DNA from 3 places in the Cyanobium sp. NIVA-CYA 375 genome. Region 2 is predicted to be linked to each of the others. Evidence: predicted binding sites of a transcription regulator. Region 2 holds the regulator's gene; each other region holds the start of a gene.

Region 1 (9,983 bases), on a different contig from region 2:
AGCAGCTGCTGCACTCGGTCGCGCTGGGCGGCACTGAGGCTGCCAAACAGCAGGGTGAAGGGCGAATGGCTGCCCTTGACGGCCAACTCAAGATTGCGCCGGGGCGTGAGGTTGTGATAAACCCGCGGCGCCTGGAACTTGCGGCCGATGCCGAGCCTGGCGATGCGGTACTCGCTGATGCCCACCAGCGAGCGACCCCGGAAAAACACATCACCCTTGGTAGGCCTCACCTTGCCGGTGATCACATCGAGGAAGGTGGTCTTGCCAGCGCCGTTGGGGCCGATAACGGCCCGCAGTTCGCCGGGAATGAGGGAGAGATTGAGGTCATTGAGCGCCCAGAAGCCATCAAAGCTGACACTCACTTGGCGCAGTTCAAGCAGGGCAGTCATGGCAAACCTCCAGATCCTGTGGAACCGGTTTCTTCAGCAAAGGCACGGGCTTCGATCTCGCGCTTCTCAGCCTGTACGAGTGGATCGAGGTCAAGGCCCGGATAGGTGGGAGCCAGCGGCGGCCAGCCCACCATCGCCTGAATGTGGCGAAGCCCGCCTTTGCGCCACCAGCCCACGACGCCATCGGGCAGGGCTGTAACCACGAGCAGGAAAAGCCCCCCCTGAACGAACAGCCAGGTTTCGGGTAGCTGCTCGCTGATCAGGCTCTTGGCGTAGTTGATCAACACCGCACCGAGCACGGCGCCGATCAGGGTGCCGCGGCCCCCCACCGCCACCCAGATCACCATCTCAATCGAGAAGGGCACCGACATGAACTGGGGCGAGATGATGCCCGATTGCACGGTGTAGAGGGCACCGCTGATACCGGCAAGAGCACCAGCCACCGTGAACACCAGGGTCTTGTAGGCGGTGGGGTTGTAGCCGGTGAAGCGCAGCCGCGGCTCGTCATCGCGCACTGCCACCAGGGCGTCGCCAAAGCGACCGCTGGTGAGCCAGCGGCAGAGGAACCAGGCAGCCACCACGAGCAGCACCGTGATCCAAAAGAGGTAACGCTGCATGCCATCGGAACCCACCAGCTCACCGAAGAAGCGAGCGGTGTCTGTCTTGAGACCGTTGGTGCCATTAATCAGCTTCTGCTGGCCATTGAAGAAGTTGAAAAACACCAGCAGGGCCGCCTGGGTGAGGATCGAGAAGTACACCCCCTTAATGCGGTTACGAAATACAAGGAAGCCCAGTACTCCAGCCACAATCGCTGGAATCACCCAGATCGCCAAAAGCGTAAACAGGGGCGAGTTGAACGGCTGCCAGAAGAGGGGCAGGCTCTTGACTCCATAGAGACTAAAGAACTCCGGCAACTGGCCAGGCTCAAGCGAATTGAGCGAAAGATGCATCCCCAGGGCATAGCCACCGAGGGCAAAGAAGATTCCCTGACCAAGGCTGAGCAGGCCGGTAAAGCCCCAAATCAGATCAACACCTAGCGCGACGATACCGAGGGCTAAAAAGCGACCGAGCAGGTTGAGCCGAAAGGGCGGCAATACGAAGGGCAGGATCAGGGCAGCCGCCACGATCAGAATCCAGGGCCACCAGCGACGCAGAAAGACAATTAGGAAAGGTGAGCTGCTCATCGCCTCAGGCCTCCACCATGCGTCCCTTTTGCGGGAACAGGCCTGCAGGCCTGAACTGCAGAAAGACAACAATCAGCACGAACACCAGCACCTTCGCCATCGACGTGGTGGCAAAAAAGGTGATCGTCTCGTTCAGGCCGGCGGGCATCGTCGGCCAAAGCAGCAGCAGGGAACCAGAGCCGAGCACATAGCTCAGGATGCCGATGCCGAGAGCCGCCACCACGGTGCCGAGCAGTTTGCCAACCCCACCGAGCACCACGACCATGAAGCAATCAACGATGTAGTTACCGCCGAGGTTTGGTCCCACCGAACCCAGCAGGGTGACAGCGACACCGGCAACCCCGGCCAGCCCCGAGCCCACCAGAAAGGTGAGGGCGTCAACCTTTTCTGTGGGAATGCCAAGGCAACTGCTCATCGGCCGGTTCTGGGTTACGGCCCGAATGCGGATACCCCAAACACTCTTCTGCAGAAACCAGTTCACCGCCACAAGAGCAATTGCCGTCAGCGCGATGATGAACAGACGGCCGGTGGGCATCGTCACCCCCGCCAGATCGATCGAGCCACGCAGCCACTGCGGCGCCGTGACGTCAATGTTGCGAGCGCTGAACCAGGGCTGATCCAGGGCTCTCACGCTGCCAAGGGCCGAAGCCAGCCCAATGCCCAGAGCGCCGGCCAGCACCCAGCTGCCAACACCAAGCAGCGGCGTCCAACGCTTCTGCCACCAGAGCTGGGGGGTGAGGCGCGGCGCGAACAGTCCCAGCAACACCGCCAGCAGCAGACCGGCAAAGAAGGCCGTAGAAACGGAGCGCACGAACTGCTGCAGGATGAGGCTGACGCCCCAGGTGGCCAGCAAGGTTTCCAGGGGACGGCCGTAGAGGCGCCTAATCACCGTCTTCTCGAGCAACAACCCGGCCAAGCCACTAACCAGAAAGGCGATCGGAATCGCAATCAGTAAATAAATGGGGAAGAGGCCGGAAAGGGGGCCGTTCTTAAGCAGGTTCTGCACCACAAAGGTGGTGTAGGCACCGAGCATCATCAATTCCCCATGGGCCATGTTGATGACACCCATCAGGCCGAAGACCACAGCGAGGCCAAGCGCCGCCAGCATCAGCACCGAGCCGATCGCCAGGCCGTTGAAGAGCGTGTCGTAAAGAGCTGTCATGGAGTCCCGGAGGGGACAAAGGAACAAAAACAAAAAGAAAAAGGGGGAAGAAGACTAAATGTCTCTCCCCCCTGCGGCTAATCAAAGTGCGCTGATCACATCTTGAACTTGCCAGCGTCAGGACGATCCTGGGTCCAATCGCAAGTGTAGCCCTTGGTTTCGGGAACAAACTGGTTCCAGGCAATCGGCTTAACTACGCCTTGGTTTTCAATGATCTTGAACATGCCATCCTTTTGGACCTCACCAATCATCACCAGCTCGGTGGTGTGATGGTTGGGCTGCACCTCGATCTTGCCCTGGGGGGCATCGAAAGTCACACCAATCAGGGCTTTGCGCACAGCGCTGTTGTCAACGCTATTGGCCTTCTCCGCTCCAGCGGCCCAGAGGTAGATCATGTTGTAGGCAGACTCAGCCGGGTCGTTGGTGACGCGGTTTTCGCCATACTTGGCCTTGAAGTTATTGGTGAACTCCTTGGAAGCTGGTGTATCCAGGCTCTGGAAGAAGTTCCAGGCCGCATAGGTGCCTTCCAGATACTCAGGGCCAATTGCCGCAACCTCCTCCTCAGCAATTGAGAAGCTCATGATCGCGTAGCCGTTGGCAGGGGTGATGCCAGCGGCCTGCATCTGCTTGAAGAAGGCAACGTTGCTATCACCATTAAGGGTGTTGACGATCACGCCACCCTTGGGCAGGGCCTGCTTGATCTTGGCAATGATCGGAGCTACCTCAGTGTTACCAAGTGGCAGGTAGTCCTCACCCACCAGATTGCCGCCCTCAGCCTTTAGCTGCTCCTTCATGATCGTGTTCGCGGTGCGCGGATACACGTAATCGGAGCCAACTAGGAAGAAGTCCTTGCCCTTGTTCTTCAGCAGCCAGGAGACCGCGGGTTCGGCCTGCTGGTTAGGGGTAGCACCACTGTAGAAGATGTTCTTGGAGCACTCCTGGCCTTCGTACTGAATCGGGTAGAAGAGGAAGTGATCCTTGGCCTCGAATACCGGCAGCATCGCCTTACGGCTAGCAGAGGTCCAGCCTCCAAACACCACAGCAACCTGATCCTGATCGATCAACTTCTTGGCTTTCTCGGCGAAGGTGGGCCAATCCGAGGCGCCATCTTCTTCGACGGGAACAATCTTCAGCTTCTTGCCCTCGATGGTGATCCCGCCCTTGGCGTTGATCTCATCGATGGCCATCAACTCGGCTTCAGCCACCGTGTTTTCGGAGATGGCCATGGTGCCGGAGCGGGAATGCAGAATTCCCACCTTCACTTCACCGTCAAAATCGCCAGAGGCTTTTTCACCGCCGCCGCCGCAGGCCACCAGCGAAAGGCTGGCTGCCATCGCCGTAGCACCAGCTACATAACGCATGGTGGTTTTGCGCATCAGGGAAGACTTCATAAAAACTCCTACGGGAAACCGCTGAATGTCCCGCTGCTATTTAGCGGTCATTGGAAGGTATCCAGTTGTCACACCTTGGCTTTGTAGCGGTTGCAACAGTTCCTTAAACACAAGACAATCAGGGCAACTGAGCCCACAAAAACTGTTCCACCGCCTCCAGCCCCTCGCCGCTGCGGATGTTGGTGAAGCACCAGGGGCGCCCAGGGCGCATGCGCTCGGTATCCGCTGCCATCACCTCAAGGCTGGCGCCCACCATCGGCGCCAGATCGATCTTGTTGATCACCAGCAGGTCGGAGCGGGTGATCCCCGGACCGCCCTTGCGGGGGATCTTGTCGCCAGCGGCGACATCGATCACGTAGATGCAGAGATCCACTAGTTCCGGGCTGAAGCTGGCAGCCAGGTTGTCGCCGCCGCTCTCCACCAGCACCAAATCCAAATCGGGGAAGGCCGCCTCCAGCTCGGCCACCGCCGCCCGGTTGATCGAGCAGTCCTCCCGGATGGCGGTGTGGGGGCAGCCGCCGGTTTCGACGCCGCGGATGCGTTCGGGCTCTAGGGCCCCAACTCGGGTGAGGAACTGGGCGTCTTCTTGGGTGTAGATGTCGTTGGTAACAACCGCCAGCTGCAGGCGATCGCGCAGCCGCCGGCATAGGGCCTCCACCAGGGCCGTTTTGCCAGAGCCCACCGGCCCAGCTACGCCCACCCGCAGCTTGCTCATCCGATCCGCTCAGCTGCGAAACAGCCTGGAGTACAGCTCGGCGTGGCGCAACTGGGCCAGACCCGCACCCACACCACCGCTCCAGAGCTGATCTGGATCGGCAGCCGCCAGTTCCAGGGCCCGCTCGGCAATCAAAGGCGCCAGGCCCAGCTGTAGGCGCTGGGCCTCGGTGGGTCCTAGGGGCACCAGCCGCAAGGCCGCACTGAGCTGGTTTGCCACCCAGCCATACAAGTAGGCCTCCACCAGCTCGGTGGCAGCAACCTCCAGGGCGCGGCCCGCCAGGGCAAAGGCTGCCGGCCAGGCCAGATTCAAGGCGGGCGGATTGAAGCCCAGATCGGCCAGCAGCCCCAGCAGCGACGCGCCCATCTGGCGCTGCTGGGCGCGCACCTCCGCCGCCTCCCGCAGGGCCAGCAACCAGCTGTCGCGCTCGCGCAATTCGGCCATCTCAGCCAGCAGCAAGCCCGGCAGGCTCGCCGCCTCCAGCGCCAGGGTGCCGCGCTGCAGCTCGGCCACCAGCCAGGCCCTCACCCCAGCCCCATCCAGCAATAGTCCGCGCTGCACCAGCACCTCCAAGCCCTCCGAATAACTGAAGGCCCCCACCGGCAGCGCCGGGCTGATCAGTTGAAACAAGCGCAGCCGGCTAGTGGTCATGGCTGTGACCGTGGGCGGAGCCATAGGCACCGGACTCGGGCTGAAAGGGAGCCTGCAGCTGGTCCACCTGCAGACCGCGATACTCCAGCAGGTGGGCCAGCACGGAATCGGCGAGCAGGCGCAGTTCACCAGTCCTGATCTCCATGGCCACGTGGCGATTGCCAAGGTGATAGGCGGCCTGGAGCAGGGCCAGGGGATCGGCGCTGCGCACCTGCATCAGCTCCTCCAGCGCCGCCCGCACCTGCACCAGCGGTTCGGCAGCCGTGGCGGCCAGCCACTCACCGGGCTGCAGGGCTGCCCCCCGGGGCAGCTGCAGCAGCACCTGCCTGCCACAGGCAGTGCAACGCAAACCCCGCAGCTGGGTGCGCTCCGCCGCCGAAAGGGCCAGCACCAAGCCAGGAACGGCCCCCGGGCTGGCGGCCAGCCCGCGCTCACGCAGCACCAACGGCCGGTCAGCAGGCTCAGAGCTGGCCATCGCCGGGTGCACCATGGTCTTTAAACAGCATGCCTGGTGAATCATCCCAACACCATTGCGGCAGGCCGCTGGCACGGCGCCGCTGAGCTGGAGTTCACGGCCCGGCAGGGCAGTCCGGGGGAGCCGACTGCAACTGTGCACCAGGGCTGGGCCACCTCCCCCCTGAAATTGCAACGGGCCTACCCCCAGGCAGACGGCCGCTGCGAATTGCCCCTCCTGCACACCGCCGGCGGCCTGGTGGGGGGCGACCAACTCACGCTGCGGGCCCACCTCGCCCCAGGCAGCCAGGCCCTGATCACCAGCGTGGCGGCCCAGAAGGTTTACGGCACGGTGGGGCGCTCCCGTTTGGTGCCGCAGGGCCAGTGGGCCCGGCAGAGCCTGCACTTCAGCCTTGAAGCCGGTAGCGACCTGGAATGGCTGCCCCAGGAGTTGGTGCTGTTTGCCGGCGGACTGCTGGAGCAGAACCTCACGGTGGAGCTAGCAGCGGGGGCCAGCTGGCTGGGCATGGACGTCGTGCGGCTGGGCCGCAGCGCCGCCGGCGAAACCCTGGGCCAGGGGTGCTGGCGTTCACGGCTGCAGATTTGCCGCCGCGGCCCCGAAGGCCGCCGCTGGGAGCTGGTGGATCCCCTGGAAATCAGCGGCGCCCAACTCGCAGCAGAACACGGCATGGCCGGCCAACCGGTGCTGGGATCGCTGGTGTGGGCAGCGCCGCAGCCCCTGGGGGCCGCTGCCCTGGCCCAGCTGCTGGCCGACTGCCGCAGCGACCGCCAGGGCCTGGAGGGCGAGATGGCCTGCGGCGCCCTAGGCCAGGGCCTGATCGCCCGCTACCGCGGCCCTTCCAGTCAGGCGGCCCGGTTTTGGTTCACCAGGCTATGGGCCCGAATCCGGGACGCACGCGGCCTCGGCGCCCCAGAACTGCCGCGGGTATGGCCCTTCCAGGAACAGCCCATGGGTTCAATCTGAACGGGTCAATGGGCCCTAGTCCTGCCAAAGTTGGGCCATGCACCTAACCCCCCAGGAAAAGGACAAGCTGCTGATCGTCACCGCCGCCCTGCTGGCGGAGAGGCGGCTCAACCGCGGCCTGCGGCTCAACCACCCTGAGGCGATGGCCTGGCTCAGCTTTCAGGTGATCGAGGGCGCCCGCGACGGCAAGACCGTTGCCGCCCTGATGGCCGAGGGCAGCACCTGGCTGAGCCGTGAACAGGTGATGGAGGGGGTGGCGGAGCTGGTGAGCGAGGTACAGATCGAGGCGATGTTTCCCGACGGCACCAAGCTTGTGACCCTGCACGACCCGATCCGCTGATCACTGCCCCCCAACCCCGATCCGCCATGCCCCCCCTGATCCCCGGTGAACTGCTGCCCGAACCCGGCGAGATCGTTCTGAACGCCGGCCGGCCCGTGACAACGCTGCTGGTGGCCAACACGGGCGATCGGCCCGTGCAGGTGGGCTCCCACTTTCACTTCTTTGAGGCCAACAGCGCCCTGGAGTTCGACCGCGACGCCGCCCGCGGCCTGCGGCTCGACATTCCCGCCGGCACGGCTATTCGCTTCGAGCCCGGCGACAGCCGCGAGGTGCAGCTGGTGCCCTTTGCCGGCGAGCGCCGCATCTTCGGCTTCAACGGCTTGGTGAACGGCCCCCTCGATTAACTCCCCATCCCATGCCATACCGCATCTCCCGCCGCGCCTACGCCGAGACCTACGGCCCCACCACCGGCGATCGGCTGCGCCTGGCCGACACGGAACTATTTCTGGAGGTGGAGAAGGATTTCACCGTCTACGGCGATGAGGTGAAGTTTGGCGGCGGCAAGGTGATTCGTGACGGCATGGGCCAGAGCCAGACTTCCCGCGCTGAAGGCGCCGTGGACACAGTCATAACCAACGCCCTGATCCTGGATTGGTGGGGGATCGTCAAGGCCGACATCGGCCTGCGCGACGGCCGCATCTGCGCCATCGGCAAGGCGGGCAACCCCGACACCCAAGCGGGCGTGACGATCGTGGTGGGGCCGGGCACCGAAGCGATCGCCGGCGAGGGCCACATCATCACCGCCGGCTCAATCGACACCCACATCCACTTCATCTGTCCCCAGCAGATTGAAACGGCCCTGGCCAGCGGTGTAACCACCCTGCTGGGGGGCGGCACCGGCCCGGCCACCGGCACCAACGCCACCACCTGCACCCCGGGCGCCTTTCACCTGGCCCGCATGTTGCAGGCCGCCGAGGGGCTGCCGGTGAACCTCGGCTTTTACGGCAAAGGAAACGCCTCCACTCCCGAAGCGATCGAAGAGCAGGTGCGCGCCGGCGCCTGCGGCCTCAAGCTCCACGAAGACTGGGGCACCACCCCAGCCGCGATCGACTGCTGCCTCACGGTGGCCGACCGCTTTGACGTGCAGGTGTGCATCCACTCCGACACCCTCAACGAGGCCGGCTTTGTGGAAGACACGATCCGCGCCATCGGCGGCCGCACCATCCACACCTTCCACACCGAGGGGGCCGGCGGCGGCCACGCCCCGGACATCATCAAGATCTGCGGCGAAGCCAATGTGCTGCCCAGCAGCACTAACCCCACCCGCCCTTATACCCGCAACACGCTCGACGAACACCTCGACATGCTGATGGTGTGCCACCACCTAGATCCGCGCATCCCGGAAGATGTGGCCTTTGCCGAATCGCGCATCCGCCGCGAAACGATCGCCGCCGAAGACATCCTCCACGATCTGGGCGCCTTCTCAATCATCGCCAGCGACTCCCAGGCCATGGGCCGGGTGGGCGAGGTGATCACCCGCACCTTCCAGACCGCCCACAAGATGAAGGTACAGCGCGGCGCCTTGCCCGAAGACTCCAGCCGCAACGACAACACCCGGCTGAAGCGCTACATAGCCAAAACCACGATCAACCCTGCCATCGCCCACGGGCTCGATTCCCAGATCGGTTCGGTGGAGGTGGGCAAGCTGGCTGACCTGGTGCTATGGAAGCCGGGCTTTTTCGGGGTAAAACCGGAATTGGTGATCAAGGGCGGCTCGATCGTGTGGGCCCAGATGGGCGATGCCAACGCCTCGATCCCCACCCCCGGGCCGGTGCACGGCCGGCCGATGTTTGCCGCCTTTGGAGCGGCCCTAGCCCCCAGCTGCCTCACCTTCATGAGCCAGGCAGCCCTCGATGCCGACCTACCCCGCCAGCTGGGCCTGAAACGCCCCTGCGTGCCCGTGACCAACACCCGCGGCGACATCGGCAAGGCCTCAATGAAAAACAACACGGCCCTGCCGAAGGTTGAAGTAGACCCCCAGACCTATGAGGTGTTCGCAGATGGGGTGCTGCTCAGCTGCGAACCAGCCGAGGTGCTGCCGATGGCCCAGCGCTACTTTTTGCTCTAGCTGGCCTTCCGTATCAATCCACACCGGCGCCGACCCCAAGGGGTGGACATGATCCCGCCATGGCAAGAGGCGTGGCATGTTTACCGAATACAGACCAAATCGGGGCTACGACGAATACTTCAGTGCACCTGAACAGCCCCGCAGCGCCCTGCAGCCCCTGATCTCCTCCCTAGGCCAGCTGGGCCTCGATGAACTAAACCGCAACCATGAGGCCGCCGGCGTTTTGCTGCGGCGGCTGGGAGCCACCTTTCGCCTCAATGGCTCAGGCAGCCAGGGGGGTGAGCGCATCCTGCCCTTCGATCCCCTGCCGCGTCTGATCAGCAGCGGCGACTGGCAGCGACTGGAGGAGGGTCTATTCCAACGGCTGGAAGCCATCGACCTATTTCTGGCCGATGTCTATGGGCCCCAAAGGATCCTGAACGACGGCGTCATTCCACGGCAGGACGTGGAGAGCTCCCAGGGCTGGCGACCCCAGCTGCAGGGCTTCCAGCCACCGCTGGGCCGCTGGTGCCACATATCCGGCCTGGATCTGGTGCGCGACGGCCAGGGCACCTGGCGAGTGCTGGAAGACAACCTGCGCTGCCCCTCGGGCGTGGCCTACTTCCTGGAAAACCGCCGGGTGATGAAGCGGATGTTCCCGAGCCT
Region 2 (9,983 bases):
GGCTGCTGCGGGAAGCGGAGCTGGCCCTGGCCCTAGCCGGTGAGCCTGAAACGGTCGACTGGCGAACGCTGCTTTTTCAGCAGTTTCACGACATTTTGCCCGGCACCTCGATTCCGGAGGTGTTCGAGCAGGCCGAGCCCCAGTGGCGAGCAGCTCGCCGCAGCGCCTGCCGGCAACGGGACCGGGGCCTGCAGGCTTGGCTAGGAGCTGGTGTCGGTTCCGGGCCAAGTTGGTGGGTGGCCCAACTCCAGCCCCTGCCGCCCCGATCCCGCAGCCTGCGGGTGCCGTCGGGCAGCTGGAGTTGGGGCGGCGTGAAGCTGCCGGCCCAGCCGGCTCGGGCTGGTGGCCAGTGGCTGCAGCTGCCGCCCTTGGCGGGCGTGGCTGCCCTGCCCCTGGAGCGATCGGCCGAAGCGGCGGCCTCTCAGGCAGCTCAGGTTGAGGCGCCGGTGTGGCGAGAGGGCTGGCGCTGCGGCAACGGTTTGGTGAGTTTTGAGCTGGGGCCGCGGGGCATTGAGCAGCTTTGGGATGGTCAGGGCCAGCCGCAGCTGGCGGCGCCGCTGGCCTGGCGGCGTTTTGCCGATCGCGGTGAGTTTTGGGATGCCTGGGACATCGCCACGGGCTACCGGGACCATCCGCTGGCCTGGCAGTGGCAGGGCGAGCCGAGCTGGCTGGAGCAGGGCGAGCTGTGTACCAGTTTTGTGTGGAGGGGCCAGTGCGGTGCCAGTGCGGTGCGGCTGGAGGGGCGCTTACTAGCCAATACCCCCTGGCTCGAGCTTGTGCTCAGCGTTGACTGGCGCCAGCGCCATGAGCTGCTGCGCCTGGAGATCCCCCTGGCCCAGCAGGCCCAGCGCTGGGCAGCGGATACCTCCGGTGGCGTGCTGGAACGGCCAGCCCAGCCCCTCACTGCCCGCGAGCAGGCCCGCTGGGAGCTGCCAGCGATCAGCTGGATCGCTTCTGTGGCTGCCGGCGGCGGCTTGGCGGTGCTGCTCGATGGCCCCCAGGGGGTGTCGGCTAGTGCGGAGCTGTTGGGTGTGTCGCTGCTGCGGGCGCCTACCTGGCCCGATCCTGGCGCCGATAACGGCCTGCAGCGCTTGCGGCTGGCCCTGGCGCCCTGCCCAGCAGGCTGGTGCCGGGCCCAGGTGCCCAAGCAGGCGGTGGCCTTCAGGGAACCGCTATGGCTGCGGCCGGCGGCGGCCCAGGGCCGGCCTAAACGACATCAGGCCCTGCCTCCCCTGGGCGAGGGGCTGTTGCTGCTGGGCTGCCGGCCGCTAGGGGACTCGGGGGACGTGGTGCTCACCGTGCAGAACTGTTCCCCATGCCGCCATCTTGTGGAACTGGGAGAGAACTGGCAGCTGCTGGAGCGGCTTGATGGCCTGGATAAGCCGCTGATTTCTGAGCCTGAACAAGCTGGGGACCCCTGGTTGCTGACGCCGTGGAGCCTGGGTTTCTGGCGGGTGCGCCCTTGTGGTTATTAGGGCTCAGTCGTCGTGGTCGTCGAAGGGGTCGGTGAGGCCCTTAGAGGGCGGCCCGAAGGCTTGATACACCCCAAAACCGGTGAGTGAAAGCAGCACCGCCAGCACGGCGAGGGCCACGGAAAGGGCCGGGGAGCTGGTGGTGGCGGTGGGGTCCATGGAGGTGGAAGGGGGGATGCAGGTGACGGGTTGCGTCACAACTCTCGACGGCCCGCCGCGGCGCGGTACGTGAGGCCCTTACAGTACTTAAAGCGAATCCATGCCCGAGAGGCTGCAGCAGACATGGCCCAACGCACCCGCCTCGGAGACATCCTGCGGCCACTCAATTCTGAGTACGGCAAGGTGGTTCCCGGATGGGGCACCACGCCCGTAATGGGCATTTTTATGGTGCTCTTCTTGGTGTTTCTGCTGATCATCCTTCAGCTGTACAACAAGTCCCTGCTGCTCGAGGGCATCACGGTCAACTGGAATGGCCTCGGCTGATGAACGTGTTTGGCATTGGCCTGCCTGAGCTGGCGGTAATTGCCGCCATCGGCTTGCTGGTGTTCGGTCCCAAGCGATTGCCGGAGCTGGGGAAAACCCTGGGGCGCACCCTTAAGGGTTTTCAATCAGCCTCTTCTGAGTTCGAAAAGGAGCTTCGGACAGCAATTAATACTGCCGAACCGGTTTCTGTAACAGAGCTTGTCTCAGCTGATGCCTCCGTGGCTGGTACCTCAGAGGTGATTGAGCAGTCTCCCAATGGTCCGGCTGCCTGAGTTGCCGTGACGCAGGCCAGCCCGGCGTCCCAGCCGTCGTTGCAGTTGGTGGTGGGCCTGGGTAACCCGGGAGCCAAGTACGCCGGTACTCGCCACAACGTGGGCTTTATGGCCCTAGAGCGTCTAGCAGATTGCGCCGGTGGTGCATCTTTTCGGCAGCAGCCAAAGCTTCAGGGCTTGGTGGCTGAAGTGGGCTCGGGGCCTGCCCGGCTGAGGCTGTTGATGCCCCAGACCTATATGAATGAAAGCGGCCGCTCGATCCGCGCTGCTCTCGACTGGTTTGGTTTTGAGCCCGCCCAGTTGCTGGTGGTGGTTGACGACATGGATCTGCCCCTAGGCAAGTTGCGACTGCGGGCCACAGGCAGTGCCGGTGGTCACAACGGCCTGCGTAGCACCATCAGCCACCTAGGTACCCAGGACTTTCCGAGGCTTCGTATTGGCATCGGTGCCCCCGCTCAGGATCCTGGCGAACGCCGTGCCCGCACACTCGGGCACGTGCTCGGACGCTTCACGCCAGTTGAGCAGCCCTTGCTGGAAGAGGTGCTCAGCGAGGTTGAGGCTGGCATTGGCCTGATCCAGCGCCTCGGCCTAGAGCGGGCCGGCAATCGACTCAACAGTTTTGAGCCCCAGTACACGGCTGCCTGAGCTGATGGCCCGCCTCCCCTCCACTACTGCCCAGTTGCGGGTGCTGCACCAGAGCTTCAGCCAGCGGGTGCTGGAGGGGGAGGTGAGTGCCGGTGGCTACAAATGGAGTTTCCGCTGGGCTTTTGACCGCGGCGAACTCAGCGTTGAGCCCTCCTTGGGCCGGGCCCTGATCCAGGACGCTCTGCTGCGTTATCTGCTCAAGGTGGACTACCAGCTTGAACCTGGCGGGGATTACGTCTTCACGGTTCGGGCCTGCTTCTAGCCGATTTAAATCCCAGTGGCAAGCTGCGGCCACTGCCGCAGCACCTCCTGGTTGTTGCGGCGCAATTGCAACCCGTAGTGGCGCTCTATCAGCAGCTGGGCCACCACATCGTCGATATCGCGGGGGGGCAATCGCAAGCCCGCCGGCAGCAGCAGCCTCCAGCCCCTAGGGGGCCATAGCTGCCAGTAGCGCTCGCGGGCTGCCAGGGTGCTGCCGCTCTCATCCACTACAACCAGTGACAGCCGCTGCTTGTCAAGCCGGCTGCGCCAGTCTTGGCTGCCGGTACCGTTGCCGAGCACAATCCGGCCAAGACCCTCTTGCCGCCAGGCTTGGAGTTGGGCTAGGCAGGCTTGCGGCGCCAGGATGGCGGCCTGCAGGATTTGGCTACCGGCTAGATCGGCCAGCACCAGGCCGCATTTGCTGCGTCCGGGATCGAGGCCTGCCACCAGGCCCGCCGCAGCGCGCGTCATGGGCGGCGAGGGCCCGGCCCCGATGGGGGGGGGGCTGGGGCTGCCAACCAGCGCAATTCCACCGCAATTGGGTCGGCGGTGCTGGCGCTGTTGATGGCGAGGGCTTCTAGTTGGGCAACCTGGCCCGGCTGGCGCTCGCTCAGCTCCCGGGCCAGCTGTTTGAAGCTGGCCGCATCGAACTGCAGCCCTTCCACCAACGTGCCCTGGCGCTGGGCTCGGGCATAGGCAGCGGCCAGCAGCAGGTTGAGTCGCCGCGAAACCGGCTCCAGGGCTGTGAGGTCGCCCTCGATCGTGGTGCTCGCCAGCACTTCACCTGCCTTAACTACTGGGCGGTTGGGGCGTAGGTCTGGGAAGGCGAGTACCTGGCGCTCGCCCCTCAGCACGTTGGCTGCCGAGAGAATGCTCACGACCCAGCTACCGGGTTTGGCGAGCAGGCTCTCCAGCTTGCTGATGTCGTTCTTGGGCACCAGCAGGATCTGGCGATCGGGCGGCTGGCCGGGCAGCACCCGCCTGAAGGCGTTGAGATTGGCCTGCTGCAGCAAGGCGTTGATCACCTCCTTGGCCTGATCAGGGCGCTCAAGTGTCACCTTGGCGCTAGCCAGGGTCTGACCGCTACTGAGCACCACGTCGCCGCGGCGCAGGGCAATCAGGTTGCCCTCCAGGTCCTTAAGTTCTTGGGCACCGGCGCTGATCCGGCGGCGCACCTGGGCCAGTTCCGCTTCGGTGCGGCGGATTTCCGCATCCCGCCCCTTCACCTCCTGGCTGAGACGGCTGCGCTCAACCTCCAGCCGGTTGCGCTGGGCTAAAAGTGGCGCCAGTTCCTGGCGCAATTTGCTGGCGCGGGCTTGGGCCTGTTCAAAGCGCGTCTGGGCCTCCCGTTTGCCCTGTTCGGCTCGCGCCACTTCTTGGCGGCTGCTGGCCAGTTGACTGTTGCTGCGGCTCAGTTGGCTGCGGCTGGTTTGCAGCCGTTGCTCCAGTCGATCGAGTTCAAACAGGCCCGTGCGCAGCCGCTCGCTCACCAGCAGCATCAGGCCGAGGGAGATGGCACTGATCAGGCTGCCGGTGAGCACCGTGATCAACACGGCGGTGCGGCGGGGCCGCATCCCCAACAAGCTCAAGCGCGCCTTGCCCACCAGGCTGCCGAGTCGGTCGCCCAGGGTGGAGAGCACTCCCCCCAGGGCGAGCAGAGCGAGGATCAGCAGCCAGCCCGTCACATACGTCCGCGAAGGGCCCCAGTATCCCTGGCGTTCAGCTGAAGCGCTTGGCTAGGGCGATTGGATCAAACACAGTGATCTTTTTGCGGTCGATCTGAACCAGGCCGTCGTTGCGCAGGTCGCCCAGCAGGCGGGTGATTGTGACGCGGGTGGAGCCAATCGCTTCGGCAATCGCCTGATGGGAGAGGCGCAGATCAATCGTGATCCCTTCCGAGCTGGGAACGCCGAAATCGCGGCACAGCACCAACAGGAAGCTCACCAGCCGCGAGCTCATGTCTCTATGGGTGAGGGTTTCGATCATCGTTTCGGTCTGCAGGATCCGCGAAGACAGTCCCTGCAGCAGCAGTAAGCCCACGCTGGCGTCCTGCTCTATCGCTCGGCGCACCGAGGTGGCTGGTGCGGTCACCATCTCGACCCTGGTAAAGGCCACGGCGTGATAAAAACGGTCGGAGCGCTGGCCGGTAAGCAGCGACAGCACACCAAACAGGCTGTTCTCACGCAACAGGGCCACGGTGATCTCCTCGCCGGATTCGTATACCCGCGAAAGCCGGACCGCTCCGCGCCGCAGCAGGTAAACCCGCTCGGCTGGATCGCCGGGAAAAAAAATCGTCTTGCCCCGTTCGATCGTCTCGACGCTGCTGCCGGCCAGGCCCCGGATCACTTCCAGCAGGGTGGGGTTGCCCTGGCCGGCGCTGCCCATGCCTGCCACCACGCCAGGGGCACCCGTCGATGGGGTGTTGGCGGTACGGCTAAATCCGTGGGTAGCGCCAACCATCAAGGTATGGGCAAGTGTCGGGACCCTAAGGATCACCCGGGGGGTGGCTTGTAGCAATACACACGGTTTGAGATGACACCGCCGGCGCCCCCTGCGCACCAGTACGTATGTTTCCGCTAGGGATGGTGTCGTTTGCTTGTGGAGCGGCCCTATCCCGCTACATTCAGCTCCGCGGGGCCATGGGCTGCTCGCGGCGCTCCAGGTCTGTTTCTCGATTTTCCAGGTTTTTATTCAGGTTGTTCATGACCGCGAGCTTGCCCGTCTCAGGCCTCACCTCCTCCTCTGGAGCTGGTTTTCCGGCGGTCCAGCACCAACCTCAGCGCTCTGGCCATCGCCCTTTGGCTTTGGCGGCTGCCGCGTCCACGCCTTCAGCTGCGCCGGCATTGCGGCTGGTGGCCCAGTCGGAGGGCTTACTCCAAATCCATACGGCGCCTTTCCGCGGCAGTTTCGGTGCCGTGCTCAGCCAGGCCCTGCGTAGTGCCGGCTTGGGCAGCCGGGTGCTGGTTACTCAGTTTCTTAAGGGCGGCGTAGATCAGGGCCTCGGCAGCAGCGTCTGGCTGTGTGGGCGATTGCAATGGCTGCGCCCCCGCGTGCCTGCCTGTCTGTCGGAACCGGCTGCCCACCAGGAGCTCGAGTTGTTGGATGCGGTGCGCCAGGTGTGGGCCTTCAGCCGCGAGCAGCTACTTAGTGGTGCGGTGGATCTGATGGTGCTCGACGAGCTGGGCTTGGCTGTGGAGCTGGGCTACCTCGATCAGGCTGAAGTGCTGGCAACCTTGCAGCGCCGACCAGCCCATTTAGATGTCATTTTGACAGGGCCAGCCATGACTCCTGAGTTGATGGCCATGGCTGATCAGGTCACCCAGTTGCGCCGAGGTCTCTGATGCTGAAGAACGACCGCTGGATCAACGAGCAGGCTGGGGCAGGCATGTTGCAGCCGTTTCAGTCGAGCCTGGTGCGCCACCTCGATCCCGAGACGACGGGCTCGCCGGTGCTCAGCTACGGCTGCTCTTCCTATGGCTACGACTTGCGGTTGTCGGCCAAGGAATTTTTGATCTTTCGGCATGTGCCTGGCACCGTGATGAACCCCAAGCGGTTCAATCCGGCGAACCTTGAACCCGCTCCCCTGCACGGTGACGAGGATGGCGCTTATTTCATCCTTCCAGCCCATTCCTACGGTTTGGGAGTAGCACTGGAGAAGATGAAGGTGCCATCAAATATCACGGTGATCTGCCTGGGTAAGAGCACCTACGCCCGGCTAGGCATCATTGTTAATACGACGCCAGCGGAAGCCGGCTGGGAAGGTCACCTAACCCTGGAGTTCAGTAATTCTTCGGGTGCTGACTGCCGCATTTACGCAAATGAGGGAATTTGTCAGCTGCTCTTTTTTGAGGGAGATCCCTGCGAGACCACCTATCAAGATCGGGCTGGTAAGTACCAGTATCAACCCGAACGTGTCACTTTGGCGCGAATCTAGGTCCCATCAAATGGCTCGCGCTATGGGGCGAGCCTGGCTTTATGTAAGCGGCTCTTCTCGTACCAGTCAGCAAACTGGGGTGTCCAAGCCTGCAGGTGGGGCCACATCAATTCACAAAGTTCACGAATTTCCTGCTGGGCGTCGAGCTTGGCCCGCAGGTCAAGGAAGTGCAGAAAGGCTCGCAGGGTGAAGCTCACCACGAAGTGCTGGCGGTAGTCGAAGGGCAGGATGCCGCGAGCATGCTCCTCGGCGAAACCAGCCGCCAAGAGATCACGGTAGCGAGCAGCAGCAACACCGCAAAGCTCTAAATCTATGCAGCGCTGTTCTTCAGTGTAGGTATATTTTTTGCCTTGACGGTCGCTATAGCTACCTACCGGCCGTAGATAGAACATCTCCTCCAGCTCCAGTTCACCATTTGCGGCCTTGCAAATACGATCGCCCGTGTAGCGCATGGACTGCACATCGAAGCTCACCCCCACCCGGTGAGTGCGCGCCTGCTGCATCACCGAGTGGGGAAACCAGCCAACATTGAGCACGATCTGGGCGTGTTCCAAGGGTCCGTAGTGACCTCGCTCGCCAGCTAACAGCCGCTTGACGCAAATCTCCCCCGCCTTGGTCTCATCGGGCCAGCTGGCGGTGGCTGCGGCGACAAAACCCTCGCTGTAGTCCTGATGCATACCCGCCCAGACGCACTGCTGGGGGTTCGGTGTGGCGGTGATGAGGGCAACGCGGAAACGGGAATCCATGGCAGATGTCAACCGTGGCTGCGGGGTCCGGCCATCGTGGCAGCACTCGACTCGGCAGCCGCGACTTCTCCAGCGGGTTGGTTCAGGTTGCTGACGGCACCCACTCCGGCCAGGGCTGGTAGGGGCTCACCGGCGATAAGGGCGTCGCTGAGAGCTTGCAGTTCGGTGAGGCTGCGGGCGCCGATTGAGAGGCCCACCGCTTCTCCTGCACCGTTGAAGAGCTCAAGTTGGGGAATGCCGTTGACTTCGTAGCGCTCCAGCTCCGGTTGCCAGCGCGGATTGTCAACGTTAAGCAGCACCACATCGAGCTGGCCGCGGTGTCGGGCTTCGATCGTTTCCATCGCCGGAGCCATGGTGCGGCAGGCGTCGCACCAGTCGGCGTAGAACTCCACCAGCGTTGGCTTGCTATTGCGCAAGGCCACTGGTAGATCCAGGGATTGGCGCGCCAAGCGCTCTAGGGGAGCCTCCGGATGCAGTCCGCCTCGTGACCACAGCAGGCCCGCTGCCAGTAGGACCGCCAGCACGACTAGCAGCAGCCGTTCGCTTGGCCCCAGGCCGGAATTCGGGGTGGAGTTGGTCATGACTGCATTTTGCCAGTGCTTGCTAGCGTTTTGCGGAGGTAAGCGTGCTGTTCCCGCGAACCGGATCCTCGTGAAAAGGCGCCTCACCCTGCACTTCCCCCGCGAAGCGGTGCACCAGCCAATCACCTACCGGTTGGCAGTGGACTTTGACATCGCCGCCAAGATCCTGCGGGCCCAGATTGCCCCCAACCAGAGCGGCACCATGGTGGTGGAGCTCTCCGGTGACATCGACGAACTGGCGGCGGCGGAGGCCTGGCTCGAGAGTCAAGGACTCGGCCTCAATCGGGCGCCTGGTCAGATCACCATTGATCGCAACCTCTGTGTCGACTGCGGTCTCTGCTCAAGCGTTTGCCCCAGCGGTGCCCTCAGCTTGAGCCAGCCGGCTTGGCAGCTGCAATTCGATGCGCAACGCTGCTTGGTGTGCGAACAGTGCATTCCGAGTTGCCCTCTGGATGCGATATCCCTAGTGCTGGCTCCCCCGTGAAGGCGATGTTGCGTCTGCTGTTGCTGCCCTTGCGGGCGCCGATGCTGCTGGTGCTGGTGGTAATCGCCGTCTACGAGGGACTGCAGTGGAGCCAGCCGCTGGAGGGCGCATCGGCGTCGGGAGTGGGACAGCTATCAAGCTTGTTCTGGTCGCTGGACTGCCTCCACGCTCTGTTGGTGGTGGTGGTTTGCACCATGCCAGACCTGCTGCTGCAGCGGATCTCCAACTTGATGGCCACCAGCCGGGTGGTGAGCCTGGTGATCACTCTGCTGATCGTCACGGTGGGGGGCCTCTATCTGCTCCATCTCGAAGTGCTTGCCAACGTGCTGATCCTTGGTGTTTCAGTGTTGTTGGCACGCCTCGACCTGGCCCGGATCCGGGTGGCGCCCCCGCCGATGATGCTGGCAGGAGCGCTCGGGGTGCTGGTGTTGTCGGGAGCTTGGGTTGGGCGCTGGCTGGCCAGCGGTGGCTAACAGCCCGCTAGGGGCCTCTGCTGGAAGTTCCAAAGGTTGCCGAGCACCTTTTTGACGTACAGCCTGGTTTCGGGATACGGGATTGCTTCAATCCATAGCTCTGGTTCTTGTTGCAGAAGGGGGGTTACCCAGCCGGTGGTGGCCCCTGGCCCGGCGTTGTAGCTGGCAGCCATCAGCACGGGGTTGCCCTGCCACTGACCCAGCAGTTGCTTCAGGTAAAGCGCGCCTAGTTGGGCATTGCGGGCTGGATCGGTTAGAGCATCCGCCGTTAGGGGCATGCCTGCCAGCTCGGCGGCAGTGGCCGGCATCAGTTGCAGCAAGCCGACGGCGCCGGCGCCGGAGCTCACCCCCGGGCTGAAGCGCGATTCCTGTTTGGCCACGGCTGCCAGCAGGGTTGCCGGTACCCCTGCCTTCGCCCCAGCCTGCTCTAGCTCCGCCACGAAGCTGGCGGTTTGCAGGTCGCGCTCTAGCTGCTGCGCTAGCCCGCAGGCCGCATCTACCCGTAGACGCAGGCTGGCTTGCTCGAGTTGGCCGAGGCCGATCCAGTGGTCTCCAACGGCCCGGCGCAGCCGGCCCTCTACGGCCAGCTCATGGGGGGTGCTGGGAGGGGAGGTCCGCCCTGTGCGCCAGTG
Region 3 (9,983 bases), on a different contig from region 2:
TCAAGGCACCTCAGCTGCGCGGCCGGGTGACGCCGGCGGTGATTGTCGAGAAGGTGAAGGGGCCGGGGCAATTCCCCCTGCTCAAGTGCCTCACCGACGAGAACCTTTGGCTGTTGCTGCCCTGCCACGGGGTGGTGAGCTTGCATGCCGAGCTCAGTTGCCTGCAGGTGAGCCAGGTGGATCCCCCCGAGTTGCGCCAACTTGGTGAGTTGCGCCACGGCGATCAGGCCAGTGGCGGCTTGGCCCTTGCCGTTGCCCACATGGCCAGTCGCCACGACATGGCCACCCCCCAGTACGACCTGGCCGGTGAGGTTCAGGACCAAGTCCTTCAGGTGCAGCAGCTGGAGGAAGGCCTGGAGCTGCATCCGGCCCACCGCTGGGGCGACCGCCGCCAGCTCAAAAAGCACCGCCGCCGCAGGTCGGAGTTGCAGCTGGAGATCGAGGAGCGCCAGCAGCTGCTGCACTTCCGCTCTAATCGCCACTGGGATACGTTCCTGGCTTTGATTGAGGTGTTGCGCTTTTTCGGTGCTCTGGCGGGGGCTGATGGCCTGGAGCCCACCGAGGTGGGCCGCACCGTGGCCGCCCTGCGCGGCGACAATGAGCTGTGGCTCGGACTGTCGCTGATGAGCGGCCACCTCGACGAGCTCGATCCGCCCCAGCTGGCGGCGGTGTTTGAAGCCATCTCCACCGAAGTCAACCGCCCCGATCTGTGGTGCGGCTACCCGCCACCGCCTGCCGCCGAGGAGGCCCTGCATGATCTGCGCGGCCTGCGCCGCGAGCTGGAGCGTCAGCAGGAGCATGCCAAGGTCAACTTCCCGCTTTGGTGGGAGCCCGAGCTGATGGGCTTAGTGCACGCCTGGGCCAAAGGCGCCAGCTGGAGCGACATAATCGCCAACACCTCAATTGATGAGGGCGATGTGGTGCGGATCCTGCGCCGCACCGTCGATTTGCTGGCCCAGGTGCCCTACTGCGAAGCGATCAGCCAGCAGCTGCGCAACAAGGCCCGCGCTGCCCTCAAATCGATCAATCGCTTCCCGGTTTGCGAGATCGAGGATTTGTTTACTAGTGGCAAGGGTCAGTTGGATCCGGCGATCGAGCGCCCCCAGTCTTGAGGTTGGAGGGCAGTAACCCGTGATCAATCCCGCTCGCATTCGCATCCTGGCGGTGGGCAAGGTGCGCAAGGGCTGGGTGAGCGAAGGGGTAGAGCTTTACCGCAAGCGGCTCCCGGGCCTGGAGATCGTGGAGCTGCGGGATGGTGGCATGGCCCGCGAGGCGGAGTCCATCTCCGCTGAGCTGCGCGGCGGCGAGCAGTTGGTGGCCCTGTGCGAGGAGGGCCAGAGCTACGACTCGTTGGCCTTCGCCAAGGCGCTTGAAGGCTCTGGCTCTGGGCGGCTGGCGTTTGTGATCGGTGGGGCCGCTGGCCTCGACCCGGCGCTCAAGGGGCGGGCCCACTGGCGCCTCAGCCTCTCGCCGCTGACCTTCCCCCATGAGTTGGCGCGGCTGCTGCTGCTGGAGCAGCTCTATCGGGCCAGCACGATCCAGCAGGGAGGGCCTTATCACCGTCCAGGCGCTTGAGTGGGGTGGCGCTTATGCCTCGCGATGACCACGATCGACAGCCGCTACGAGGGGGGCCTTCGCTGCCACTCCAGCCACGGCCCTTCGGGCTCTGTGCTCGAAACCGATGCCCCCACCGACAACCAGGGCAAGGGGGAGCGGTTCTCGCCCACCGACCTGGTGGCCACGGCCCTGGTGCAGAAGACCATGGGCGCCGAGGCGCCACGGCGGATCGCCCTGCTGGAGGTGTGGATCAGCCTGCCGGTGGGCCTCAGCGAGCAGCAGCGGGCGGTGCTGCAGCGGGCCGGGGAAAGCTGTCCGGTAAAGCTGAGCCTGGATGGGGCGGTGCCGATTCGGCTGCACTGGTCCTGAACTGTCTGCCAGCTCAAATCTCTAGCTCAAATCCCCAGTCGCTGCCAGATCACGCCCAGGTTGGCCTGGTGCAGATCGGTGCTGAAACAATCCGCCAGCTGCTCAGCGCTGAGCTTGTCCGTTACCTCGCCATCGGCTTCGAGGTTGGCGCGGAAGTTGCCACCGTCTGTGTTCCAGGCGCTGTGGGCATGGCGCTGCACGATCCTGTAGGCGTCTTCGCGGTTGATGCCGGCTTCCAACAGGGCCAGCAGCACCCGCTGGCTAAACACCACACCGCCGTAAACGTTCATGTTGCGGGCCATGTTCTCGGGGTACACCCCTAGGCCCTTCACCACCTCGGTCATCTCCCGCAGCATGAAGTGCAGGGTCACCGAGCAGTCGGGCAGCATCATGCGCTCCACCGAGCTGTGACTGATGTCGCGCTCGTGCCAGAGGGCGCAGTTTTCCAGGGCCGCCACCACATAGCTGCGCAGCACCCTCGCCAGGCCACTGATGCGCTCGCTGCGGATCGGGTTGCGCTTGTGCGGCATGGCCGAGCTGCCTTTTTGCCCCTTGGCGAAGTTCTCTTCCACCTCGAGCACGTCGGTGCGCTGCAGGTTGCGGATCTCGGTGGAGAAGCGCTCCAGGGCCGCGCCCACCAGGGCCAGGGTCTGCACGTATTCGGCGTGGCGATCGCGGGAGATCACCTGGGTGCTGGCGGTGTCGGGCACCAGGCCGAGCTTGGCGCAGGCGATCGCCTCCACCTGGGGGTCGGTGTTGGCGTAGGTGCCCATGGCGCCGGAGATCTGGCCCACGCTCACCACCCGCTCCAAGCGCTCGAGTCGCTCGCGGTTGCGCTCTACCTCGGCCAGCCAGCCGGCCAGCTTGAAGCCGAAGCTGATCGGCTCGCCGTGGATGGCATGGCTGCGGCCGATCATCACCGTGCCCTTGTGCTCGCGGGCTAGCGCCCTAAGTGCATCGGCCAGCAGGTCGAGCTCGATGCGCAGCAGGGCCACCGAGGCCTTCATCTGCAGGGCCAGGCCGGTGTCGAGCACGTCGGAGCTGGTCATGCCCACGTGGATGTAGCGGCCGGCGTCGCCTACGTGCTCATTGACGTTGGTGAGGAAGGCGATCACGTCGTGGCGCACCTCGGCTTCGATATCGAGAATTCGCGCGACGCTGAAACGGGCCTTCGCCTTGATCGCGGCCACCGCCTCGGCCGGCACTCGCCCCAACTCACAGTTGGCCTCGGTGGCGGCGATCTCCACATCCAGCCAGCTCTGGAATTTGGCCTCTTCACTCCAGAGGTTGCCCATTTCGGGCAAGGTGTAACGCTCGATCAAGGCCGCGTCTGGCTCACGTCCAGACCAATGTATGGGTGCGCCCCTTAGGCAGCGGTAATTAGGCGCCGGTGCTCCACTTCCCAGTGCACCTGCTGGCCCCAGGCCTGCTGGCGCACCCAGCAGCGGCCGCCGCGGCACTGGATCAGCTGGAAGGGGGGTAGGTCGGCAGGTTGATTGCGCAGTTTGACGAAGCTGCCGGGATAGAACAGTTCCAGCACATTGGCTGCAGCAGTCGCGGTCCGGATTTGGGTGGCCATTGGTGCCGGATCAACTTCAGAGGGATATCTTCTGCTGGGTTTTGGTGCGGAGGCAGGGATGCTTGGAATCTGTTCCGGTTGCGTTGTGGTTTGATCACAAAACGTGGAGCGCCATGGCCCGCAAGCAACGACTGGATCTGGAGCTGGTGGCCCGTGGCCTGGCGGCAAGCCGTCAGCAGGCCCAGCAGTTGATTAGGGCCGGGCGGGTGCGCCAGGGCGACCGTGTGCTCGATAAACCGGGCACCGAAGTGCTGCCGGAGGCGGAGCTGCTGGTGCAGCAGCCCCCCCGCTACGTCTCAAGGGGCGGCGAAAAGCTAGTGCGGGCCCTTGAGGCCTTCCCAATCGCAGTGCAGGGGCGCGTTTGTCTTGATGGCGGCATCTCCACTGGCGGCTTCAGCGACTGCCTGCTCCAGCACGGGGCCTGCCGCATTTACGGAATCGATGTGGGCTACGGCCAGACCGCCTGGAGTCTGCGCAGTGATCCTCGCGTAGTACTCAAGGAGCGCACCAACCTGCGTCACCTCACCCCTGATGGCCTTTACGGGCCCGAGGATCCCTGGCCCGATCTGGCGGTGGCCGATGTGTCGTTCATTTCCCTAGGGCTGGTCTTGCCCGCCCTGCTGGGGCTGTTGCAACCCCAGGCCCCCCTGGATCTGCTGTTGCTGGTTAAACCCCAATTTGAGGTCGGCAAGGGCCGGGTCGGCAAGGGCGGCGTGGTGCGTGATCCGGCTGCCCATTGCGATGCCATCGCAGGGGTGATCAACGCGGCCTCTGGCCTGGGCCTGGCTGCGTGCGGCCTGGTGGCCTCACCAATTACCGGGCCTGCAGGCAACCACGAATACCTGCTCTGGCTGCGGCGCCCCGATCGCGATGGGCAGGTAGGAATGGCTGATGTTGCAGGGGATCTTTTTGAGTCTGTTGAACAGCTTGTTGAACCAGAACAAATAAAGACCCTGGTAGCCAGCACGCTGACTCCCAGGGCATAAAAATCGAGAGGGTTGCTGGCGCTCAGATGGCGCCGCTGTCCCGATCACCGGTGCGGATCCGAATCACCGAATCGATGGTGCTCACGAAGATCTTGCCGTCACCGATTTCGCCGGTGCGGGCTGCATCTTGAACGGCGCTCACCACCGTGTCCACCTTGTCGTCGTCGACAACGATCTCAAGTTTGAGCTTTTGCAGGAACTCGACGGTGAATTCAGAGCCGCGGTAGCGCTCCACTTGGCCCTTCTGACGGCCAAAACCTCGCACCTCGCTCACGGTCATGCCCACGATTCCCGCATTGACTAGGGCGATCTTGACGTCCTCGAGCTTGAAGGGACGAATGATGGCCTCAACTTTTTTCATGGGAACAGCAGGGGGCTGAATTGGAAGTCTCTCAGGAAATCCCTGCCTATGGAAGGGACTAGGCCCATTAGGCCCGAGCTTTGTGGGGGTCGTCGTAGCGGTTGTTACCAGCTAGGCCGGCTGTTGGCTACGGCCGCTTTTCCTAGAATCCCTATCTAGCACTGGCCCTTTCCCCTTCCTTGCTCCAATGTCTTCTAGCCCTGCTTCTGCCAATGCGTCCTGCCTCACCCAGACGCCTTCGTACGGCGAGCGGGCCATCGCTGAAGCCGAGCTGATCTGTTTCGACAATCCCAGGCCCGGCCGTCCCTACGAGGTGTCGATCGAGCTGCCGGAATTTACCTGCAAGTGCCCGTTTTCCGGCTACCCCGACTTTGCTGTCCTGCGCCTGATCTACCAGCCTGGCCCTCGGGTGGTGGAGCTCAAGGCGATCAAGCTCTACGTAAACAGCTATCGCGACCGCTCCATCTCCCATGAAGAGGTGACCAACCGCATCCTGGATGATCTGGTTGCCGCCACCGACCCCCAGTGGATGCAGCTGGAGGCCGATTTTCACCCCCGCGGCAACGTTCACACCGTGGTGCGCGTCAGCCACGGCACTCGGCTTGCTTGTTAGAGCTGGGCGAGCATCTGGGGCAGCTCGGCAGCGAAGCCCGTGAGATTGCGGTTGCAGAGTCCGGCCACGTGCAGCTGACCCGCTTGCCCGGCCGGCCCCTCGGCAATTGCCCACAGCTGACGCGTGGCTAGCAAGCTGAGCCCGCCACCGGCCAGGGCAATCGCAAATCCTGCGTAGACCAAAGGCACGCCCGGATCCCGCTTCAGCAGGATGCCACTGGCGGGCAGCACGCTTTCAACCCGTATCGGCAGCCCCTTCACTTCCACAGCTGCGCCGCCTGGGGACAGGCGAGCTATTGAGATTCCGTCGGCGCCGTAGATCTCCACAGGCCCTTGTTCACTTCCCAGGCTGAGCAGCACCGGCTCGCTGCCATCTGGGCGGGTAGGCAGCACGATTCCCCAAACCTGTTCGCCTAGCTGTGGAAAGCTCTGCAGCGGCAGCTCTAGCAGGGGGCTTTTGCCGAGTTGCAGGCTGATGGTGGCCAGGGCCCAGTCGGCTTGATAAAGGGTGACCCCTTGAAAGCGCAGCGGATGATTAACGCTGATCTCGGCTTGCTTCAGCAGGCTGCCCTCGCTGCCATCGCCCTCCAGGATGCGCAGCTTGGAAGTGAATTGCTCAGGTCGCCCAGCGGGATCGCGCTGGATGGAAAAGCCGTCGAGAGCAAGGGTGAGCTTGCTGCTGCCTCGACTGTCCATTAGCTCCAGGCTGCGGCCGGGGGCCAGATATTGCTCAGCCCGTTGTCCCCCCAGGGCCCCCCAGGCGGCCCCGAGCATCAGCACCACCATCCCTGCGTGCACCAGCAAGGGCCCAACCCGGCCCAGCAGACCCTTGCGGGCGGCAAGGCGGTCGTCGTGGCGCTGAATTTGCCAGCCTTGGCGCTGCAGCAGTCCGGCCAGCTGATCGAGGCTCGCCTTGGGGGTGTCTGTGCTGAGGGTTTCGGCCACGCTGAGCTTGCTGAGCTGGCGGGGGGTGCGGTAGTCGACCCAACGCAGGGCGGCCTGCAGGGCGGGCCACTGGCGGCGCCAGCTGCAGAGCAGCAGGGCTAGGGCCAGCCAGGCCAGCAGCCCCAGGAACCAGCCGCTGGAATACACATGGTCGAGCTGCAGGGCCAGCACCCCATCGCCGTTCAGCAGACCCAGCCAGGGTTGGGGGTCGTAGAGCCGGTGGTAGAGCTCGGCTGGTTCCCGCTGGGGGATTGCCGTGCCGACGCCACTGGTGCTGGCAATCACCAGCAGCAGCACGATCGCCACCCGCAGATCAGAGATCCAGCCCACAAGCCGCAGCAAGGCTTTCATCGCCAGTTGGCCACCAGGGTGAGGGCGCCGGTGGTCACCAGCACCACGCCGCTGATCGGGGGAACCCATTGGCCCAGCCGCCTCAGGCTCAGCAAGCTCGGCAGGCTGGCGGCTGCGGTGCCGGCCAGCAGCAGCGGCACCACTTGACCGGCTCCGAAGCTAGTGAGCAGCAACATGCCCACAAGTGGTTTGCCGTTCTGGGCCATCCAGGCCAGCAGCACCGCAAGTACAGGGGTGGTGCAGGGGGTTGCGGCCAGACCAAAAGCTAGGCCTGCGGCTATGGGAGCCAGGGGGGCCGGCACCCGGCGACGCCAGATTTCAGGATCGGGTCCGGCGGGCAGGGGCAGCTTCAGCAGGCCCAGCAGATTTAGGCCCATCAGCAGGGCAAGCACAGCCACCACCGTGGGAATCAGCCCCGGGATCTGACCGTAGATCCGGCCCAGTAGGCCGCTAACCAGGCCCAGCAGCACTAAGGAAGCCACAATGCCGGCCGCAAAGCTGAGGCTGCGCTGCCAGGGTGCCTGGCTGGGTTTAACCCCGGGGGTGCCGCCAAAACCAGCTAGGTAGGCAAGGGTGACTGGCAAAAGCGAAAGGGAGCAGGGGCCCAGACTCGTGAGCAGCCCACCGGCAAACACGACACCAAAGGTGGTGGCGGTGGGGCTGGCCAGGGAGTGCTGCAGCAGCGATTCGCTGCTACGGGCCCAATCGGCCAGTTGGGGCCCAAAATTAATCATCTAATCAGCCTATCGGGCAGCTGCGGTGCGCCGGTGCCGGGGGGTAGGGGCAAGACCGCCGGCCTCCAGCGAGCAGCGGATCAATAGACCACAAACAAGCAGGCTGGCCATCAAAGAGTTGCCGCCATAGCTGATCAGTGGCAGTGGCAGGCCGGTGGTGGGCATGGCACCGCTGGCTACGGCGATGTTGAGAATGGATTGGCCCACTAGCAAGGTGGTGCAGCCGATGGCGACAAGGCGCTGCTGGTTGCTGCGGCAGCTAAGAGCGACCCTCAGGCCCACGAAGCCAAACAGGAGCAAAAACAGCAGCAGCACCACCGAGCCCACGTAGCCGAATTCCTCAGCAAATACTGCAAAAATAAAGTCGGTGCTCTGGATCGGCAGGTACTGCAGTTTCTGGGTGGAAAGGCCAAAGCCCTCGCCTAGAAAGCCACCTGAGCCGATCGCCATCAGGCTCTGTACCAGTTGGTAGCCGTCCCCCTGGGCATCCCGCCAGGGATCTAAAAACGACACCACCCGCAAACGCTGGTATTCGTTGAGCATGATGCTGGCGCTGCCTAACAGCCCTCCTGCTCCGGCGGCCCCTAGCAGCTTGGTTAGGGGCAGGCCCCCTGCCAGGGCCATCAGCCAAAGCAGCAGCCCGGATAGGGCGGCGGTGCTGAGGTTTGGTTGCTTGAGGATCAGCAGGATCAGGGCCCCAAAGGCCCCGAGCCAGAGCAGTTTTTGGTCGTTGCCGATGCGCTTCCAGTGGGCGAAAAGGGCAGCTCCCTGCAACACCACAAAAGGCTTGACCAATTCCGATGGCTGCAGCTGTACCGGTCCAAGCACCAGCCAGCGACTGGCGCCATTGACAGTGCTGCCTACAACCAGGGTGGCTGCGACCAGAACGATGCCAACCCACAACCCCAGCGGAGCCAGATGCAACCAGCGCCGCAGGCTGGTGCGCAAGCCGAGCCAGAGCAGCCCCCAGCTGGCAGCCATCCAGATCAGCTGGCGCTTGAGATAAAAGGCGCCGTCACCCATTTCCCGTTCAGCGACCCACCAACTGGCGGAGGTGAGCACCAGCAGCCCGATCAAGCTCCAGAGCGCCACCATGCCCAGAAGCAATCTGGCCTCTGCTGGCCACTGGGGCCAAGGCAACGGCAGTAGCCCCCCAGCCTTCGGAGAGCCGTCGTCTGGGTCGTTGTGTGATTGATGGGTTGCGGTGCGAGCCAAAGCTGGAATTGGGGAATGGCAGAGCTAGGGCCATCTTCAACCCATTGAGCCGTGCCCGGGGGGGTGTTGTCGACCCCTGGCAGCCAGAGTCAAACAATAAAAAAGCCCGGCCAGTGCCGAGCTTGGGGAGAAACAAAAACTACTGAATCTCAGTTGCCAACGTTTTGTTGGCGACGTCCGGCGGCTAGTTCCACTTTGAGGATTTTGCCACCCTGCTTCATGATCCGCTGCTGCTCAGCGAACCAGCTGTCGTAGGGCACCCATTTGGTGAAATAGGTGTTTTGAAGCTCACGCTGGGTGCGGCTCTTTTCCGGGCTGGGGATGCAGGCCGTGATCTTGAACAGACGCATGGAGATGATCCTCGGGTGTGCCGCTGGCAGGGATCAGTTGCCCAGGCCGGAGCAGATGTAGTCGAAATAGACGGCCATTTCGCGACCGGCATCGGGACCCACCAGTGCAGCGGTGGTTTCCTTCATGGCCTGGATTGATTGGACGGTGGCACCAATGGGCACGCCAAGGGAGTTGTAGGTCTCCTTGAGACCATTCAGTACCCGCTCATCGAGGATGGAGGTGTCGCCAGCCAGCATGGCGTAGGTGGCGTAGCGCAGGTAGTAATCCAGGTCGCGGATGCAGGCCGCATAGCGACGGGTGGTGTACATGTTGCCGCCCGGACGGGTGATATCCGAATACAGCAGCGACTTAGCTACGGCCTCTCTGATGATGGCCGAACCATTGGCGCTGATGGTGGCAGCGGCGCGGACGCGCAGTTCACCACTGGTGAAATACTGCTCCAGGCGGCCCATGGCGGAGTCGTCTAGGTACAGGCCCTGAACGTCGGCCTGATTAATGACGTTTGTGATCGCGTCTTGCATGAATCCAGCTGTGGTGGCGGGGAGTAGTAAAAGAACGCTTCCTCAGGAGAGGGCGCCAATGACGTAGTCGAAGTAGAAACCGGCTTCTTCAGCGTCAGAGCCGGTGAGTAGGCCCATGGCGGCGTTCTTCATTTCCCGCACGGACTCAGCCATGGCATCGAGGGGAGTGCCGAGGGAGCGATACATCTCCTTGGCTCCGATGATGCCAACCTCTTCGATGGGGGTCACATCGCCGGCGATGATCCCGTAGGTCACCAAGCGCAGGTAGTAATCCATGTCGCGGAGACACGAAGCGGTCATCTCTTCGCCGTAGGCGTTGCCGCCGGGGGAAATCACGTCGGGACGCCGCTGGAACAGGGCGCCACCAGCGGTCTTGACGATGCGCTCGCGGCTTTCTCCGAG

What was found. The regulator NtcA, encoded in region 2, controls nitrogen genes in cyanobacteria. The targets are predictions, from matches to a motif close to GTANCNNNNGNTAC.
Region 1: urtA (urea ABC transporter substrate-binding protein) is a predicted target of NtcA. The motif match lies at 4,210-4,223, and genes of this name have one in related genera.
Region 3: queF (preQ(1) synthase) is a predicted target of NtcA. The motif match lies at 4,947-4,960, and genes of this name have one in related genera.

Annotation. Positions count from the first base shown of each region.
Region 1 is NZ_JBSYHW010000028.1:8,276-18,258, forward strand. Features, by position in the region: gene urtD (urea ABC transporter ATP-binding protein UrtD) at 1-389, opposite strand, end outside; gene urtC (urea ABC transporter permease subunit UrtC) at 386-1,573, opposite strand; gene AC01FP_RS08945 (ABC transporter permease) at 1,578-2,735, opposite strand; gene urtA (urea ABC transporter substrate-binding protein) at 2,831-4,111, opposite strand; gene ureG (urease accessory protein UreG) at 4,245-4,841, opposite strand; gene AC01FP_RS08960 (urease accessory protein UreF) at 4,851-5,492, opposite strand; gene ureE (urease accessory protein UreE) at 5,482-5,967, opposite strand; gene AC01FP_RS08970 (urease accessory protein UreD) at 6,004-6,930, shown strand; gene AC01FP_RS08975 (urease subunit gamma) at 6,968-7,270, shown strand; gene AC01FP_RS08980 (urease subunit beta) at 7,297-7,614, shown strand; gene ureC (urease subunit alpha) at 7,626-9,338, shown strand; gene AC01FP_RS08990 (circularly permuted type 2 ATP-grasp protein) at 9,415-9,983, shown strand, end outside.
Region 2 is NZ_JBSYHW010000006.1:44,810-54,792, forward strand. Features, by position in the region: gene AC01FP_RS03135 (alpha-mannosidase) at 1-1,475, shown strand, start outside; gene psbN (photosystem II reaction center protein PsbN) at 1,479-1,631, opposite strand; gene psbH (photosystem II reaction center phosphoprotein PsbH) at 1,755-1,955, shown strand; gene AC01FP_RS03150 (TatA/E family twin arginine-targeting protein translocase) at 1,955-2,227, shown strand; gene pth (aminoacyl-tRNA hydrolase) at 2,234-2,872, shown strand; gene AC01FP_RS03160 (DUF3146 family protein) at 2,877-3,134, shown strand; gene AC01FP_RS03165 (RuvC family protein) at 3,140-3,604, opposite strand; gene AC01FP_RS03170 (DUF3084 domain-containing protein) at 3,601-4,818, opposite strand; gene ntcA (global nitrogen regulator NtcA) at 4,853-5,593, opposite strand; gene AC01FP_RS03180 (cob(I)yrinic acid a,c-diamide adenosyltransferase) at 5,836-6,474, shown strand; gene dcd (dCTP deaminase) at 6,474-7,067, shown strand; gene thyX (FAD-dependent thymidylate synthase) at 7,088-7,813, opposite strand; gene AC01FP_RS03195 (thioredoxin domain-containing protein) at 7,822-8,394, opposite strand; gene AC01FP_RS03200 (NIL domain-containing protein) at 8,465-8,878, shown strand; gene AC01FP_RS03205 (hypothetical protein) at 8,884-9,351, shown strand; gene AC01FP_RS03210 (lytic transglycosylase domain-containing protein) at 9,348-9,983, opposite strand, start outside.
Region 3 is NZ_JBSYHW010000001.1:2,861-12,843, forward strand. Features, by position in the region: gene AC01FP_RS00015 (DEAD/DEAH box helicase) at 1-1,112, shown strand, start outside; gene AC01FP_RS00020 (23S rRNA (pseudouridine(1915)-N(3))-methyltransferase RlmH) at 1,135-1,575, shown strand; gene AC01FP_RS00025 (OsmC family protein) at 1,600-1,926, shown strand; gene purB (adenylosuccinate lyase) at 1,953-3,248, opposite strand; gene AC01FP_RS00035 (hypothetical protein) at 3,293-3,505, opposite strand; gene AC01FP_RS00040 (TlyA family RNA methyltransferase) at 3,619-4,491, shown strand; gene AC01FP_RS00045 (P-II family nitrogen regulator) at 4,514-4,852, opposite strand; gene queF (preQ(1) synthase) at 5,040-5,465, shown strand; gene AC01FP_RS00055 (cytochrome c biogenesis ResB family protein) at 5,462-6,760, opposite strand; gene AC01FP_RS00060 (cytochrome c biogenesis CcdA family protein) at 6,757-7,494, opposite strand; gene AC01FP_RS00065 (FtsW/RodA/SpoVE family cell cycle protein) at 7,504-8,640, opposite strand; gene AC01FP_RS00070 (phycobilisome linker polypeptide) at 8,859-9,059, opposite strand; gene apcB (allophycocyanin subunit beta) at 9,093-9,581, opposite strand; gene AC01FP_RS00080 (globin family protein) at 9,624-9,983, opposite strand, start outside.